Regions from separate parts of the Pantoea sp. Ae19-2 genome, predicted to be linked through region 2. Evidence: riboswitches for the same ligand, from Rfam matches in the RefSeq annotation. Region 2 holds a riboswitch; each other region holds the start of a gene.

Region 1 (4,208 bases), 2.1 Mb from region 2:
AAAACAGGCTCAGCGTCGGTGCCTGCAGCGCACCGGCCACGCCGAGGATAAAGGCGGTCACCATAAAAGCCAAAAAGACCGGATTGAAACGGCGCGAGAACGATAACAAAGATTTCATGCCTTATCCCTGACAGAACAACGGGAGAAACGGGAACAATGGAACCCCGACCCAAACCTACAACGTAAAAAAAACCAGCAGAATAACCCTGCTGGCGAAATCGTAACACACTACTCAGAAGGGACAGACATCGCTGCCAGTCCATGTCAGAGCGCCATTCATTACTGAATGCCTCCCGCTCTTCCAATACAGGAAAGATTGCCTCTAAAATGGGGTAAGAAAAACAGAGCACCTTTATCAGGGAGTTCCTCTTTTATGTCGTCATCACGTCTGAAGCAGCAGTTCATTCGTCTGTGGCAAAATTGCCAGGGACAACCACAGGAAACAACCCTGGGCGAACTGGCTGATTTGCTGCACTGTTCGCGTCGCCATATGCGAAACCTGCTCAACAGAATGCAAGCGGCTGGCTGGCTCACCTGGCAGGCCGAAGCCGGACGGGGCAAACGTTCCCTGATGACCTTCTGCTACACCGGGCTGGCGCTGCAGCAGCAGCGTGCCGAAGATCTTCTGGAGCAGGATCGTATCGATCAGTTAGTCCAGCTGGTGGGGGATAAAGATCAGGTCAGACAGATGATCAGCGCCCACCTGGGGCGGAGCTTCCGCCAGGGCAAACATATTTTGCGCGTCCTCTATTATCGCCCTCTGCTGAATCTGTTACCCGGTTCGCCCCTGCGCCGTTCGGAAACCCATATTGCCCGCCAGATCTTTAGCGGCCTGACGCGCATAAATGAGGAACAGGGGGAAATCGAGGCCGATATCGCCCATCACTGGCAGCAAACATCCGATCTCCACTGGCGCTTTTATTTACGCCCTGCCATTCGTTTTCATCATGGCCGGGAGCTGGACATGGCCGATGTGATCGCAAGCCTGGAACGCCTGCGTCAGTATCCCCTGTTTTCTCATATCCAACGGCTCGACTCACCGGCCCCCTGGACCCTGGATATCTATCTGGATCAGCCCGACAGCTGGCTGCCCTGGCTGCTGGGCAGCGTCAGCGCCATGATTCTGCCACGGGAATGGCCTGAAATTCGCGATTTTGCCCGTCAACCTGTGGGAACAGGTCCTTATCGGGTCGTCCGTAATCAGCACAGCCAGTTGAAGATAGAAGCGTTTGACGACTACTTTGGCTATCGCGCGCTGATCGATGATGTGTCGGTGTGGGTACTGCCAGAGATCAGTGACGAGCTGGTTTATGCAGGGGTTCGCCTGCAGGGCGAAAAAGCCGATGAGAAACAGGAAGAGAGCCGGCTTGAAGAAGGCTGCTACTATTTACTGTTCGATCAGCGTTCAGAAAAAATGGCCGACCGAGACATTCGACGCTGGCTCAGCGACCTGCTTAACCCGATTGCACTCCTCAATAATGCGGGCAGGGGTTATCAGCGCTACTGGTTCCCGGCTTACGGCCTGCTACCCCGCTGGCACCATCGCCGCGATCTGACCCCAGTGGACAAACCGGCGGGCCTCACGAGCCTGACGTTAACCTGGTATAACCAGCATATTGAGCATGTCAGTATTACGGATGCCTTACGTCCGTTGCTGGCAGAACAGGGCGTTACGTTGAACACCCGGGAAGTCAGTTACGAAAGCTGGCATCAGGGCGAAGGCGAGAGTGATATCTGGCTGGGCAGCGTCAATTTTACCCTGCCCCTCGAATATTCCCTGTTTGCCCTGTTATACGAAACGCCGTTGATGCAGCACTGTCTGCCTGTTAACTGGCAGCAGGATGCCACGCGCTGGCGTGAAAAAACGCTCTCCCTCGCTGAATGGGGTAAATATCTGGTGGAAAATAGCTGGCTTCATCCGCTGTTTCATCACTGGCTGCTGCTGGAGGGCCAGCGCAGTATGCGCGGCGTGCGGATGAATACATTGGGCTGGTTTGATTTTAAATCCGCCTGGTTTGCCCCGCCTACGCTGTGAGCCTTTCCCCTTGCGCATTTAATGACTAGAATGTGGCGTTCTCAACGGGGTGCCCCTTTCCACAGTGTCAGGGCGCTGAGAAATACCCGTCGAACCTGAATCGGTTAATACCGACGTAGGGATTTGAGAGGTTGTTTTGCTCAGATCCTTTGCGACTCAACCCTGCCGCCCTAGGAGCGCAAAGTGTTAAAAAACGTCCTGCCCGTGCTGCTGTTACTCTCTGCCCCGGTCTTTGCGGCCAAACCTGTCCTGACGGTTTACACCTACGACGCCTTTTCCGCTGACTGGGGGCCGGGTCCGGCCGTCAAAAAAGCCTTTGAAGCCCAGTGCGGTTGCGAGCTGAAATTTGTCGCGCTGGAAGACGGTGTTTCGCTGCTGAACCGTGTACGTATGGAAGGCAAGAACACAAAGGCCGATGTGGTACTAGGCCTGGATAACAACCTTCTGCAGGCCGCGCAGCAAACCGGCCTGTTTGCCAAAAGCGACGTGGATACCCGTGAGCTGCAGGTGCCCGGCGGCTGGATGGACACCACCTTTGTGCCGTTCGATTACGGTTATTTCGCATTCGTGTACAACAAAAACACACTAAAAAATCCCCCTACAAGCCTGAAAGAACTGGTCGAAAGCCCAGAGAAATGGCGCGTGATTTATGAAGATCCTCGCACCAGCACGCCAGGCCTTGGCCTGCTGCTGTGGATGCAAAAGGTTTACGGGGACAACGCGCCTGAGGCCTGGCAAAAGCTGGCGAAGAAAACCGTCACGGTCACCAAAGGCTGGAGTGAAGCCTACGGCCTGTTTCTTAAAGGCGAGAGCGATCTGGTGCTGAGCTATACCACGTCACCGGCTTATCACATCATTGAAGAGAAAAAAGATAACTATGCTGCGGCATCCTTCGCCGAAGGCAACTATCTGCAGGTTGAGGTGGCCGCCCGACTGGCGAACAGCAAGCAGCCCAAACTGGCAGAACAGTTTATGCAATTCATGGTTACGCCAGCCTTTCAGAACACCATCCCTACCGGGAACTGGATGTATCCGGTGATCAAAACTGACCTGCCCGCCGGATTTGCCTCGCTCAGCGTGCCGAAGACAACATTGCAGTTTTCACCGGAAGAGGTTGCCAGCCACCGTTCGCAATGGGTTAGCCAATGGCAACGCGCCGTCAGCCGTTAATCCCTTTCTGGCTGATTCCGGGTTCGCTCGCCACGCTGCTGCTCTGCAGCGTGGCGCTGCTGGCCTTCACAGCACTGTGGATGGCGGCGCCAGCGACCGACTGGCGGTCTGTCCTGCAGGATACGTATCTGCATCATGTTATTGGCTTTTCGTTTAAGCAGGCGCTGCTTTCCGCCCTGCTCTCCTTGCTGCCGGCCATTCCACTGTCCCGAGCCCTTTATCGGCGGCGCTTTCCCGGACGTCAGGTGTTGCTGCGCCTGTGCGCCATGACGCTGGTTCTGCCCGTGCTGGTGGCCGTATTCGGCCTGCTCACCGTCTATGGTCGGGTGGGCTGGCTGGCGCAGCTTTGCGCCTGGCTTGGCGTGGACTATCACTTCTCGCCTTACGGGCTTCAGGGAATTTTACTGGCCCATGTGTTTTTCAACCTGCCGCTGGCCACGCGCCTGATGCTGCAGGCGCTGGAAAGCATTCCTGCCGAACAGCGTCAGCTTGCTGCCCAACTGAACATACGTGGCTGGCATCATTTCCGGCTGCTTGAATGGCCCTGGCTGCGCCGCCAGCTCCTGCCCACCGGGGCATTAATCTTTATGCTCTGTTTTGCCAGTTTTGCCACCGTGCTATCGCTGGGTGGCGGGCCGCAGGCGACCACCATCGAACTGGCCATCTTCCAGGCGCTAAGCTATGACTACGATCCGGGCCGCGCGGCGCTCCTGGCGCTGATTCAGCTCAGCTGCTGCCTGGTGCTGGTGCTCCTCAGCCAGCGCTTCAGCAACGCCATTCCGGCGGGTAGCCCGCAACTGAACGGCTGGCGCGATCCTCAGGATTCCACGCTGGCCCGCGTCAGCGACGCCGCCATCATCTTTTTCGCCCTGCTGCTGCTGCTGCCGCCGCTGCTGGCGGTGATCGTAAATGGTCTGGATAGCGGGCTTCGGGGCGCGTTACAGCAACCGGCGTTATGGCAGGCAACGTTGACCTCGTTACGTATCGCGCTCGGCGCCGGCGT
Region 2 (4,208 bases):
CAGATGTATAAGCCATAATCATCAGGAGTGCAATCACACAATCAGCGGTAAGCTAATTAAGCCTTTGATATTAGATGGCGCTTCATCGTCTTTTTGCATTTTTTATTACTCATCATCGGTAATGTTATTCAGCAGGATCGTGATTGAACGTCTGGCTTCGCTATTCGCCGTATCCGCCGGCATGTTAAACGCATGTTGGTAGTAGTGTGTCAGCTCAATAAGGCTATTCTGGTAGCCTTCAGTATGCTGCTTGATAAACTGCTGTGCGTCGTCAGATAAGCTATTTTTTCCGTATTGGATGGACTTTAAAAACTTCATGCTGTGACTTAACGTGGCTGAAATTTCCGCCCGTGTAATGGCATAAATTGTAAAACGAATGGTCCCTGTGCTAACAGGGGTGGCATCTTCCGCCAGATGAATAAATTGCTTAAACAACGGCAGTGTGGGTTGAGTTTGTTCGCAGTCACTGATGGGGGTTCGGCTGTCAATTGCACCACCGGCCAGCGGTTCCAGCCAGACGATATTTTGTGGATGCCGTAAAAATGCCTCGCAGGGGATAATAAGTGATTCTGGATTATTTTCGGCAATGAGCCAGAGAAACATGCCGAAGTTGTTGGTATTTTCTGCTGCGCTTTCTGCATCAGGAATTTTATCTTCGAATATGTGGTTATCTGTTACTTCGAAAGCGGGTCGAATGAGTTCGGTGACCTTATTATGCCTGGTTGAACCTGCTGGAAGAGAAGTAAACTGATAAATCGCTTCGTATATGTTCACTAACTCGGGATTTGTTTTACGGATTTGCTTAATGGCTTCGCCATGATGGGTATAAAGAACCATGACAGCGAGTTCAAAAAGCCGTTGATCGTAGTATCCTTCAATGCGTTTTTCTTGAGGGTCAGTGAGACACATTTTAGTCAGGTTTTTTAACCATTGCCGTTGTGCGGTAATGAGCCCCGAAGGTCCGGCCGTGGCGTTTTTTTTCGCGAGATCAAAAAAATGCGCCATTAACCGATCTTTTGCCGATAACGTCTGGCTCTGACAAATCACCTTTTCGATTGCGCTGGGATGCGCACATGAAAAACTGGGGGCGGCACTCGCCTGAAATGCCAGCATCAATCCTGACATGAGTAACGCCAGTTTTATAAAATATGCGACCAGGCTGAAGCCAGTTTTCATCAGGATACTCTGAGTAAATAATTGTTATCTCAAGAATAAGCCCAAGAAGGCGTGTTGAATATAAACCCGGATTAAACGATCTGATTTGATGCGGGCAAGGTTGCTTTGCCAGTGGCTCAACCTTATGCTGATGACGGGTAAAGTGAATTTACCTGACGACTCGGGGTGCCCTTCTTTGTGAAGGCTGAGAAAAACCCGTATTACCTGATCTGGATAATGCCAGCGTAGGGAAGTCTGATGCCTGACCGCATTCGCCTTCTTGTCCGCCGGTTGGGAGCTCTGATGACACATCAACCGCAACACCTTTCTGATGCGCAATGCGCGCCCATTCTGCAACAGTTTCGCCGTCAGTCACCGCTGGTGCACTGTATGACCAACGATGTGGTGCAAACGCTAACGGCTAACGTTTTACTCGCCCTTAATGCCTCTCCGGCCATGGTCATCGACGCTGACGAAGCGGCGCAGTTTAGCGCGCTTGCCGATGCGCTGCTTATCAATGTCGGTACGCTAACCCACGATCGTAAGCAAGCGATGCAGGCTGCGGTGCTTGCAGCAAACCAGGCGGGCACGCCATGGACACTGGATCCGGTGGCGGTCGGCGCGCTGACGCTGCGCACCGCGTTTTGCAAGCAGCTACTCGCGCAGTCGCCTGCAGTGGTTCGCGGCAATGCCTCAGAGATTCTGGCGCTGGCGCAGCAGGCAGAAGGCGGACGCGGTGTTGACAGCCTGCATTCGGCCGAAGCCGCGCTGCAGGCTGCCCAACAGCTGGCAAAAGCTTTTGATACCTGTGTCGTCGTAACCGGCGAAGTAGACTATGTCACCGATGGACAGCGAACCTGGGCGATTACGGGCGGCTCGCCGTTAATGACGCGGGTGGTCGGCACCGGCTGTGCGCTTTCAGCGGTGGTGGCGGCCTTTGCCTGTTTGCCAGGTGACCGACTGATCAACATCGCCTGCGCCTGTCGGGTGATGGCGCTGGCTGGAGAAAAGGCCGCGCAGGATGCAGATGGACCGGGTAGCTTTGCGCCTGTTTTCCTGGATGCACTCTGGACGCTGGAGGCACCTGATGAAACGCATTAATGCCCTGACGATTGCAGGGACCGATCCCAGCGGCGGGGCCGGTATCCAGGCCGATCTGAAAACCTTCTCTGCACTGGGCGCGTACGGTACCAGTGTGATCACGGCGCTGGTGGCGCAGAATACCTGCGGTGTGCAGTCGGTATACCGTGTTGCGCCAGAATTTGTGACCGCCCAATTGGACTCGGTGCTGGATGATGTGCGCATCGACAGTGCGAAGATTGGCATGCTGTCTGAAACAGAAATTGTCGAGCGGGTGGCCCATGGCCTGCAGCGGCGGGAAATTCCCTTTGTGGTGCTGGATACGGTGATGGTGGCTAAAAGCGGCGATGCCCTGCTGAATCCGGATGCGATTGCCTGTGTGCGAGATCGTTTATTGCCACAGGTCTCATTGATTACGCCAAACCTGCCCGAAGCCGCTGCACTGCTGGGATGCCAGGTTGCCCTCAATGAAGATGAGATGCTCACCCAGGGCAAAGCGCTACTGGCGCTGGGTTGCCAGGCAGTGCTGATGAAAGGCGGTCATCTCGATGGTGATGAAAGCCCGGACTGGCTGCTAACCCGGGCAGGGCGTCAGCGCTTTAGCAGCGTACGGGTAAACACGCGTCATACGCACGGCACCGGCTGTACGCTGTCCGCCGCGCTCGCGGCCTTACGTCCCCGGCATGACAGCTGGGAAGCGACGATCAGTGAAGCGAAAGCCTGGCTGCAGCAGGCATTACTGGCGGCAGATTCGCTGGAAGTGGGCAACGGGATTGGGCCGGTGCACCATTTCCATCAGTGGTGGTAGCCCATCGTGTTTCGCCTTGCAGACTGGCAAGGCGTTAATCCTCTTCAAACCAGGCGCTGTTTTGCTTGATGACTGGGGTGATCGAAAACATCATGGCCTGCAAATGATGGCGCAACGCCGCCTCAGCCTTGACGGGATCGTTTGCCTTCAGCGCCGCAAAAATAGCATCATGCTGTTCTATCAGGGTTTCGGCGGGCGCAACGTCATTCAGGGTTAAATAGCGTACCCGATCCATGGTGGCTTTGATGTTTTCAACCGTTTCCCACGCCAGCGGACAGCCGATGCTCTCAGCGATGAGGCGATGAAACTCATCGTCCAGGCTTAAGAACATCTGGCTATCGCCACGGGCAGCGGTGATGCGTTGCAGTTGCAGGTTATGCTCCAGCGCCATCAGCCCTGACTCTTCGATTTCCTCAGCAGCGCGACGGACCACGGCAATCTCCACGGCCTCACGAATGAAACGACCATCTTCGACCCGTTTAGCCGAGATCCTGCGCACAAAGGTGCCGCGCTGCGGCAGGATCTGAACCAGACCGGCCTCCGCGAGCTTGATAAAGGCTTCCCGCACCGGCTGACGTGAGAGGTTGAACCGGGCGGAAACCTCTTTTTCCGAGAGCAGTGCGCCCGGCTGAATTACGCACGTCACGATATCGCGGCGCAGATAGCGATAAACCTGCTGATTCACCGGTTCGCTGGTGGTAATGGTGTAAGAAAGTGTCATATCGCTGTCCGTTTTATCTTCGGCCTGGCATCAGGCGATCGCATCAGACCTCAGGACCGGCAATGGCCTGCTGAACGCTGGCACGGGCTCCCTGAGCGGCAAGCAGCAGGTAACAGGCGGTAAGTTGTTTCACCAGCGCATCGTTTTTAGCAAGATCGTCGCCAAATACCCTGCTGATGTTGAGTAACGCCCGCACGCGAGCTTCACCGTCATCACTTTCCGCTACGCAAGTGGCCAGTTGCGCGTTCAGCGGATCGCGGATCTCAATGGGCTCGCCTTTTTCATCCACTGCGCTGACATAGCGCATCCAGGCCGCGATGCCCAGCAGCAGCAACGGACATGGCGTGCCGTGGTCCAGATGCCAACGCAGGCTGTCGAGAAAGCGCTGGGGCAGCTTCTGGGTCCCGTCGGTCGCAATCTGATAAGTCCGATGCTTAATCGCCC
Region 3 (4,208 bases), 2.7 Mb from region 2:
ACTTCGACGAAACCGGCCAGCACAGTGTAAATGTTATTACGCTGGCGCGCATGGTTAGCCAACAGGATCTCGTCCCCCCGGCGAATGGCGACGATAATGCAGGGCGCAATCTGTGGATAGTAGCGTTCACGGCAGTGGCTGCACAGGCAGGCAAATTCACGCTTGCTGGCGTGCATCTCATGGCCGCAGTAGCCACACCAGCGGTGAGAGCGATAAAATTCGGCCAGCTGTACACCGCGCCCTGCCAACTGAAACAGTCCCGGATCTTCGTTAAGTAACTGCCGCAAAGACAGCATATCCTCCGAACGTGTTTCGCAAATCAGCCAGACATTCTCCCCCTGCCATTCGCCAATTACGCGCCCCTGATGACCCGTCAGGCCAAAATGCTGCGCATTACCGTGAGGCAGGTCTCCTTGCGGTAACCAAATTTTTTGTTCACTGCTGACAATCCACCATCCAGCGTCTACGCTTGAAATTTCGCATTGCATTTATTTCGTCATCCTTAGCGTCAACCCGCACGCTGAAGTCCCGATGTTAAGTGTGTAGATGAACAACTATACCCAAATAATTCTGGTTGCAAGACGGCAACACGCTTATTTCTCCCCGGCAGGCTCGTGGAAAACAAGCGCACTTGACGCATCGCTAATCTGAAATATGAAGGTGCATAACTCATACGGAGTTAACTATGCTCAACCAGTTAGACGTTCTGACCAAACGCGTAGGTGGCAGTAATGAACTGGTCGATTCATGGCTGGCCGCTCGCCGCCAGTTACTGGTTTCTTATTACCATTTGGTCGGTATCAAGCCAAAGAAAGAGGCACTGACGCGTCTGGATGAACAGGCACTTGATAACTTTTGCCATAATCTGGTCGATTACCTTTCATCCGGCCACTTCAGCCTCTATCAACGCCTGATCGGAGAAATGGACGGTACCAGTCCGCTGTTGGCAGCAACGCAGATTTATCCCTCGCTGGAAGCCAACACCGAACAACTGATGAAGCTGTATGACGGACACCTGCAGCAGGCGATTGATGACGATAACTACGTCACCTTTCAGAATGCGCTATCGGAGGTCGGAGAAGCCCTGGAAGGACGCTTTACGCTTGAGGACAAACTCATCCAGATGGCATGGGATAATCACCTGACCCCGCCCGTGGCTAACGACAGCGAAATTGCCCGCCCCGCCTAAAACCTAATCGATTGTAAAAGACTTGTGATTAGCCAAAAGCCCCCTTATGCTGAGTGGGCTTTACGTTTAACGCCGAACGTAGTCGGTGTTTACGGTTGATACGTCATCTACGGGCGCTGTTCATGCTATACCTTTTTCCGGGGTGAAGCCGAGCGGGCGCCGTAGCGAAATCGTTGAAACCTCATCTTGTCGGAGTGCCTAAGGGCTGAGACCGTTAATTCGGGATCCGCGGAACCTGATCAGGTTAGAACCTGCGAAGGGAACAAGAGTAAATTTATACGGTACGCCACCGAATGGTGTCAGCAGTGCCGTTACTCCTTCCGAACTCCGGACAAGCAACCTTCCCTCTTACTGGAATATTGCTATGTCTACTGCTAAAACGACCCGTCGCGAACAACGTGCTCAGGCACAGGAATTCATTGACTCTCTTCAGGGCGGCAGCGCCTTCCCTAATTCAAAACGTATCTGGCTTACCGGCAGCCGCGATGATATCCGTGTCCCAATGCGGGAAATTCAACTCAGCCCTACCCTGACCAGCGGCAGTAAAGAAGCGCCGGTTTATGAGGAGAATGAGCCCGTTCCGGTTTACGATACGGCCGGTGCCTATGGCGATCCCGCCGCACAAATCGACGTGCATCGGGGGCTGGATAAACTGCGGGCGCGCTGGATTGAAGAGCGGAATGACAGCGAAAATCTGGTGCAAATCAGCTCTGCCTACACGCAACAGCGGCTGGCCGATGACGGCCTGGATCACTTACGTTTTGAACACCTGCCCACACCACGCCGTGCAAAGGCAGGCCACTGCGTTACCCAGCTCCATTATGCTCGTCGGGGCATAATTACGCCGGAGATGGAGTTTATCGCGCTGCGGGAAAATATGGGCCGGGAACGCATCCGCGGCGAGGTGCTGCTGCAGCAGCATCCGGGGCACAGCTTTGGCGCCCATCTGCCAGAAAATATTACCCCTGAGTTTGTGCGTCAGGAAGTGGCTGCCGGGCGCGCTATTATTCCGGCAAATATTAACCATCCCGAATCCGAACCCATGATCATCGGGCGTAACTTTCTGGTGAAAGTGAATGCCAATATCGGCAACTCAGCCGTGACCTCCTCGATTGAAGAAGAGGTTGAAAAGCTGGTGTGGTCAACGCGTTGGGGCGCCGATACCGTCATGGATCTTTCCACCGGCCGCTATATCCACGAAACCCGTGAATGGATTTTGCGTAACAGCCCGGTGCCTATCGGTACGGTACCGATCTATCAGGCGCTTGAGAAAGTTAACGGTGTGGCAGAAGATCTGAACTGGGAAATTTTCCGCGACACATTGCTGGAACAGGCCGAGCAGGGTGTGGATTATTTTACGATTCATGCAGGCGTGCTGCTGCGCTACGTGCCCATGACCGCGAAGCGCCTGACTGGGATTGTCTCGCGTGGTGGTTCCATTATGGCGAAGTGGTGCCTGTCGCATCACAGAGAGAGCTTCCTGTATGAGCACTTCCGCGACATCTGTGAAATTTGTGCGGCCTACGACATCTCATTATCACTGGGTGACGGCCTGCGTCCGGGATCGATTCAGGATGCCAATGACGAAGCGCAGTTTGCGGAACTGCACACCTTAGGTGAGCTGACGAAAATTGCCTGGGAATACGACGTGCAGGTGATGATTGAGGGCCCCGGCCATATTCCCATGCAAATGATCCGTCGCAACATGACCGAACAACTGGAACATTGCCATGAAGCGCCGTTTTACACTCTGGGCCCCCTCACCACTGATATTGCTCCGGGTTACGATCACTTTACCTCCGGCATTGGTGCCGCGATGATTGGCTGGTTCGGCTGCGCCATGCTGTGCTACGTCACGCCCAAAGAGCATTTAGGTCTGCCAAACAAGGAAGATGTTAAACAGGGCTTAATCACGTACAAGATCGCCGCGCACGCAGCCGATCTGGCCAAGGGTCATCCGGGCGCGCAGATCCGCGACAATGCGATGTCCAAAGCACGTTTTGAGTTTCGCTGGGAAGACCAGTTTAATCTTGCACTGGATCCGCATACGGCCCGGGCTTACCACGATGAAACCCTGCCGCAGGAGTCCGGTAAGGTGGCCCACTTCTGCTCTATGTGCGGCCCCAAATTTTGCTCAATGAAAATTACCCAGGAAGTGCGTGACTACGCCGCAAGGCAGGAAGCCGAAGCCCAGGCGATTGAGGTGGGGATGGCGAAAATGTCTGATCATTTTCGTGAGCGCGGCGGTGAGCTGTATCACCCTGCGACCGCAATAAAGGAGGAATAAATGGACGCCTTTCCCGCAACCGCATCACGTCTGGGGCTCTATCCGGTCGTTGACAGCGTGGAATGGATAGAGCGCCTGCTGGAAGCCGGTGTGCGAACCCTTCAGCTTCGGATCAAGGATCAGCCGGACGAGGTGGTTGAACCCATGATTATTCGGGCTATCGCCGCAGGTAAGCGCTATCAGGCACGTCTGTTTATCAATGATTACTGGCAACTGGCGATTAAACATCAGGCCTATGGCGTCCATCTGGGTCAGGAAGATTTAGAGGTCGCTAACCTGCAGCAGATCCTGCACGCAGGCTTGCGGCTGGGACTTTCAACTCATGATGATGCAGAGCTGGATCGGGCGCTGGCACTGCGCCCTTCCTATGTGGCGCTGGGGCACATCTTCCCCACCCAGACGAAGGCCATGCCCTCTTCCCCGCAGGGCGTAGCTGAACTTAAGCGCCATTTGGCCCGGCTGCACGGCATCTCAACAGTCGCGATCGGAGGCATCAGTATTGATCGTGCGCCAGAGGTACTGGCCACCGGGGTGGGCAGTATTGCGGTGGTGAGCGCGATTACTCAGGCAGAAGACTGGCAGGAGGCCACGCGTGTTCTGCTGCGGCTTGCCGAACCCGAAACGGCGTACTAACGCGCGTCAGCGCCCAGAAATACCTGCAGCCTGTGCAAAAGGCTGTTAAAGAGTGGAAAGCCGCGCACGGCAATGAGTATTACGGCTGGCGCGGTTTTT
Region 4 (4,208 bases), on a different contig from region 2:
GTCGTCATAGAGCCGGATATAACCGATGCCAGCGCCCGCCAGGAGCGGTAATAACGTGGAAGCCAGTCCACCCGCGCCAACCACTAAGACGCGGGCAGCGGACAAAGCCTGCTGCCCCTGCTCGCCCACTTCTGGCAGCATTGTCTGTCGTTGATAACGTGCCATCTCTGCTCCTTAGCGAAATTGCGCCAGCCCGAAAACGGGCGTAGAGGCGGCAGCCATGTCGCGACGCTCCATCATGCCAGCCTGACGTGCCTGATATCCCGCTTCAATGGCGCGCGCAAATGCGTCAGCCATGCGAACCGGATCGCTGGATTTCGCCACGGCGGTATTCAACAGCACAGCATCAAACCCCAATTCCATCGCCTGAGCCGCCTGGCTCGGCGCACCGATCCCGGCATCAATAATCAGTGGAACGTCCTTAAACCAGGCACGCATCGTCCGTAATCCCTCGATATTGCGTAATCCCTGGCCTGAGCCGATAGGCGCCCCCCACGGCATCAGCACTTCACAGCCCGCGTCCAGCAGTTTCTCGCCCACAATCAGATCTTCTGTGGTGTAAGGGAAAACGTGGAAACCCTCTGCACACAAAATACGTGCTGCTTCGACGAGGGCAAAGGGATCGGGCTGTAAGGTATCGGCATGACCGATCACCTCAAGCTTGATCCAGGACGTGGCAAACAATTCCCGCGCCATATGCGCAGTCGTCACGGCTTCTTTCACCGTGTGGCAGCCTGCGGTATTGGGTAAAACGCGTTTATTTAAGGTTTTCAGGAGATCGCGAAAGGCTCCGCCCTGGCTTCCTTCACGACGCAGACTCACCGTAATAATCTCGGCGCCGGATGCGCCAACGGCCTGTTGCAGAATATCCGGCGAGGGATAACCTGCAGTACCCAGTAAAAAACGTGACTGTCCGCTAAAGTCATAAAACATCGTTAGCCTCCCTGCATCGGCGATAACACTTCAAGACGACAACCCGCCACAAGCGGCTCTGAGGAATAGCGCTCCCGGGGAACAAATTCGCCGTTCACGGCACTGGCGACACAGCCAGCATCGATATGTTGTTCCACGAGTAATTCAGCCAGCGTGCGGGCTTCGGTTTCAATAGCAAGGCCGTTCAGTTCTATTTTCATCGCACTCCCTCGGACGTCAGTTGTTGCATAAGCTTCTCGGCCATCATCGGGGCCAGCAGGAAGCCGTGACGGTACATGCCGTTAATGGAAAAAATGCCATTTTCATAACGCACTTCGGGCAGATTGTGGCGGTAAGCCGGACGCAGACCTGTGCCGCTTTCAATAATGCGTGCTTCGGCGAGGGCAGGATGGATGCTGTAGGCTGCGCTTAACAGTTCCATCATAGCGCGCGCGCTGATTGGGCTGTCATCCTGGCTTTCGACCATGGTCGCGCCCAGCATAAAATGCCCCTGAGCCCTGGGCACCAGATAACAGGGAAAACGCGGGTGCAGCAGGCGAACAGGACGGGAAAACGTTATTTCGTCGGTGTGGAGAATAACCATTTCACCGCGCACGGCACGCAATTCCGGTTGGGATTGCCGGGCATGAATACCCCGGCAATCGATAATTTTCCCGCTGGGTTTACCCGGGTGAAACCGGACACCCGCATTCAGTAAACGCGTTTGTAATTGTTGCATTGCCAGCCGGGGATCAAGATGACCTTCTGCGGCAAAGAACAAGCCACGGGCAAAACGGTCTTCCAGCGCAGGTTCAATCTCTGCTGGCGTCACCCACTGATGTGATGAGGTCATGTTAGCGAAACGCGTTAACTCAGCACTGTCGCGCGGGGGCGCAATCACCAGGGTACCCTGCTGTTCCACGCCGCTGACCCGGGCCGACCACCATGCCGCAGCATACTGACCCCAGTCAACGACCTGCTGTGGCGCACTTTCCGCTTCGCACCAGGGCGCCAGCATACCGCCAGCCCAGTGCGATGCCGCGCGGCAGTCCGGTAAGGTAATGATTTCGACAGGTTCACCCTGCTCCGCCAGTAGCGTGGCGATACACAATCCGGACACGCCGCTGCCGAGCACTGACCAGCGGCTCATTGCCAGCCAACCTGACAGGGTAACATCAGAAACAGGATTTTCACTTTGGCCTCTCTGTTAACAGTCAGAGACCCGTGATACAAGAAGGGAAAAAGCATGAGCCCGGCAAAAGCAGACTCTGCGGCAAGTATCTGCCTGTGGCAAAGATACCCGTCTTCCTACGCCAGTATCAACTGGGTCAGGTTCTAAGGGTCGCTAAGCCGCGCATTGCGCTATTAGCCTCTCAGTCTCTTTGGCGAGACTCCCCTGACGGGTTCTAGTTTTATTTTAAGCCGCGCCTTACGTCAAGGCTGATGCAGCAATTTGTCGTTAGCGACTAAGGCACATTCAGGTAACGCAGCAGAGCGGTCATACAGGCTGCGCCCAAAATGATGACGATCAGCGGCGCCCTGCGCCAGGCGAGAAAAATGGCAAACGACACGCCCAGCAGCCTTGCCATCCCGGCAAAATGCTGACCTTCGAACAACGTGGTGGTGGCTGCAACGGCCAGTAACAGTACCGTGGCCGCATCGGATAACACATTTTGCGTGCGCTCACTGACAGGCAACCGGTTACCCAGTTTGACGCCCGCATAACGAATGGCATAGGTTCCGGCAGACAGCAAGGCAATGCCTGCAATTATCATCGGATGATTCATTTGCGCGATCTCCACGTAAGCAGCCCTAACAACGAAAACAGAACAGGCATCCCTGCTGGAACAAATGGCGTGACCGCCAGCGACAGCACGGCGCCGGTAGCCGCAGGAATGCGGGTTCGGGGTTTGCGTAACGCCGGGAAGATGAGTGCGATAAGAATGGCGGGAAACACGGCATCCAGACCGATAACGGAAATATTCGGGATAAACTGGCCAATCGCGGCCCCGAGCATGACGGTGAACGGCCAGATCAATCCGATACCGATGCCGCACAGCCAAAACGCACTGCGGCGTTGAGCCAGCTGCGGCTGAGAGATGCCGAACACCACACTTTCATCGTTCATAATGTGACAGCCGAGCGCCCCCCGCCAGCCTCTGCCCACTAAGTCTTTAACCGCAATGCCAAAGGGAAGATGGCGGGCGTTGACCAGCAAACCTGCCGCGGCAGCGGTTAAAGGACTGCCACCGCCGGCAACGATGCCAATAAATAAGAATTCCGATGCGCCAGCCAGCACCAGCGTTGATAACGCCAGCGGTACCCAAAACGGAAAGCCATCAGCAGTGGCGAGCGACCCGTAAGACAGGCCGACAATGCCATCTGCGATACAGACCAGAAAAATTGCTTTTATAACGCCTTTATCCAGCGTGAATTTTTTTGCCAGCATCAACATCGAATCCCATAACGAACGATAAATCCATTATAATGAACATCGGATATGTATTACAAGACGAACGATACGTTCATTTTAACGAACAGGAAAAGTGATGAGCACGCCCATTGATATCATTGCCCGAGGTTTAGTAAGAGAACGCCAGCGTGCCGGCCTGACGCTGGCTGAAGTTGCTCGCCGGGCGGGGATTGCAAAATCGACCCTGTCTCAGCTTGAAGCCGGTAACGGCAATCCGGGTATTGAGACGTTGTGGTCGCTGTGTGTCGCGCTCAATATTCCATTTGCACGCCTGATGGAGCCGGAAACGAACCGGTTACAGGTTATTCGCCGCGGAGAAGGCCCCACGGTGGCTGCTGAGCAGGCTGATTACAAAGCCGTCTTACTGGCAACCTGTCCACCGGGCGCACGACGGGATATCTATCTTCTGCACATACAGCCCGGCAGCGAACGCTGCTCACAGCCGCATTCACCGAATACCATCGAACATTTAATTTTGACGCAAGGGCGCGCAGAGGTTGGGCCGGTTGATTCACCCGTTGAGCTTGAGGTAGGCGATTACATCAGCTACCCGGGCGACACTGAGCATATTTTTCGTGCGCTTGAGCCAGATACGCTGGCTGTGCTGGTCATGGAGCATGTGTGAAGGCAGGTTTCCCTGCCTTCGGTTAAATACAGACTTCCTGGGCTATTGCGGCGCTCTGGCTGAGGGAAGCCAGTGAGATAACACGATGCGCGCTTTTCTCCAGTAAGGCGAGATCGTGGCTGACCAGCAAAATGGCGCAGCGTTGCTGTGTTGCCAGTTCGCTAATCAACGCCAGCGTCTGCTGCTGAACGACAGGAT

Evidence for each region. A riboswitch is a leader RNA that binds a small molecule or an ion and turns the genes downstream of it on or off. The one in region 2 is predicted to bind thiamine pyrophosphate.
Region 1: it holds a riboswitch for thiamine pyrophosphate, as region 2 does, so the genes downstream of both, thiB (thiamine ABC transporter substrate binding subunit) here and thiM (hydroxyethylthiazole kinase) in region 2, are expected to answer to the same signal.
Region 3: it holds a riboswitch for thiamine pyrophosphate, as region 2 does, so the genes downstream of both, thiC (phosphomethylpyrimidine synthase ThiC) here and thiM (hydroxyethylthiazole kinase) in region 2, are expected to answer to the same signal.
Region 4: it holds a riboswitch for thiamine pyrophosphate, as region 2 does, so the genes downstream of both, AAIE03_RS22090 (FAD-dependent oxidoreductase) here and thiM (hydroxyethylthiazole kinase) in region 2, are expected to answer to the same signal.

What each region holds. Positions count from the first base shown of each region.
Region 1 covers NZ_JBCHWE010000001.1:3,116,599-3,120,806, forward strand. The annotation lists gene AAIE03_RS14460 (MFS transporter) at 1-118, opposite strand, end outside; gene sgrR (HTH-type transcriptional regulator SgrR) at 374-2,035, shown strand; TPP riboswitch at 2,071-2,175, shown strand; gene thiB (thiamine ABC transporter substrate binding subunit) at 2,219-3,205, shown strand; gene thiP (thiamine/thiamine pyrophosphate ABC transporter permease ThiP) at 3,181-4,208, shown strand, end outside.
Region 2 covers NZ_JBCHWE010000001.1:967,597-971,804, forward strand. The annotation lists gene AAIE03_RS04525 (hypothetical protein) at 1-16, opposite strand, end outside; gene AAIE03_RS04530 (lysozyme inhibitor LprI family protein) at 106-1,176, opposite strand; TPP riboswitch at 1,328-1,424, shown strand; gene thiM (hydroxyethylthiazole kinase) at 1,414-2,256, shown strand; gene thiD (bifunctional hydroxymethylpyrimidine kinase/phosphomethylpyrimidine kinase) at 2,243-3,043, shown strand; gene AAIE03_RS04545 (GntR family transcriptional regulator) at 3,078-3,764, opposite strand; gene AAIE03_RS04550 (mannitol dehydrogenase family protein) at 3,808-4,208, opposite strand, start outside.
Region 3 covers NZ_JBCHWE010000001.1:3,690,918-3,695,125, forward strand. The annotation lists gene nudC (NAD(+) diphosphatase) at 1-488, opposite strand, end outside; gene AAIE03_RS16955 (Rsd/AlgQ family anti-sigma factor) at 686-1,189, shown strand; TPP riboswitch at 1,370-1,468, shown strand; gene thiC (phosphomethylpyrimidine synthase ThiC) at 1,554-3,476, shown strand; gene thiE (thiamine phosphate synthase) at 3,477-4,109, shown strand.
Region 4 covers NZ_JBCHWE010000002.1:327,913-332,120, forward strand. The annotation lists gene AAIE03_RS22075 (HesA/MoeB/ThiF family protein) at 1-165, opposite strand, end outside; gene AAIE03_RS22080 (thiazole synthase) at 175-933, opposite strand; gene thiS (sulfur carrier protein ThiS) at 936-1,133, opposite strand; gene AAIE03_RS22090 (FAD-dependent oxidoreductase) at 1,130-2,062, opposite strand; TPP riboswitch at 2,201-2,320, opposite strand; gene AAIE03_RS22095 (AzlD domain-containing protein) at 2,379-2,699, opposite strand; gene AAIE03_RS22100 (AzlC family ABC transporter permease) at 2,696-3,367, opposite strand; gene AAIE03_RS22105 (helix-turn-helix domain-containing protein) at 3,462-4,010, shown strand; gene AAIE03_RS22110 (ABC transporter ATP-binding protein) at 4,033-4,208, opposite strand, start outside.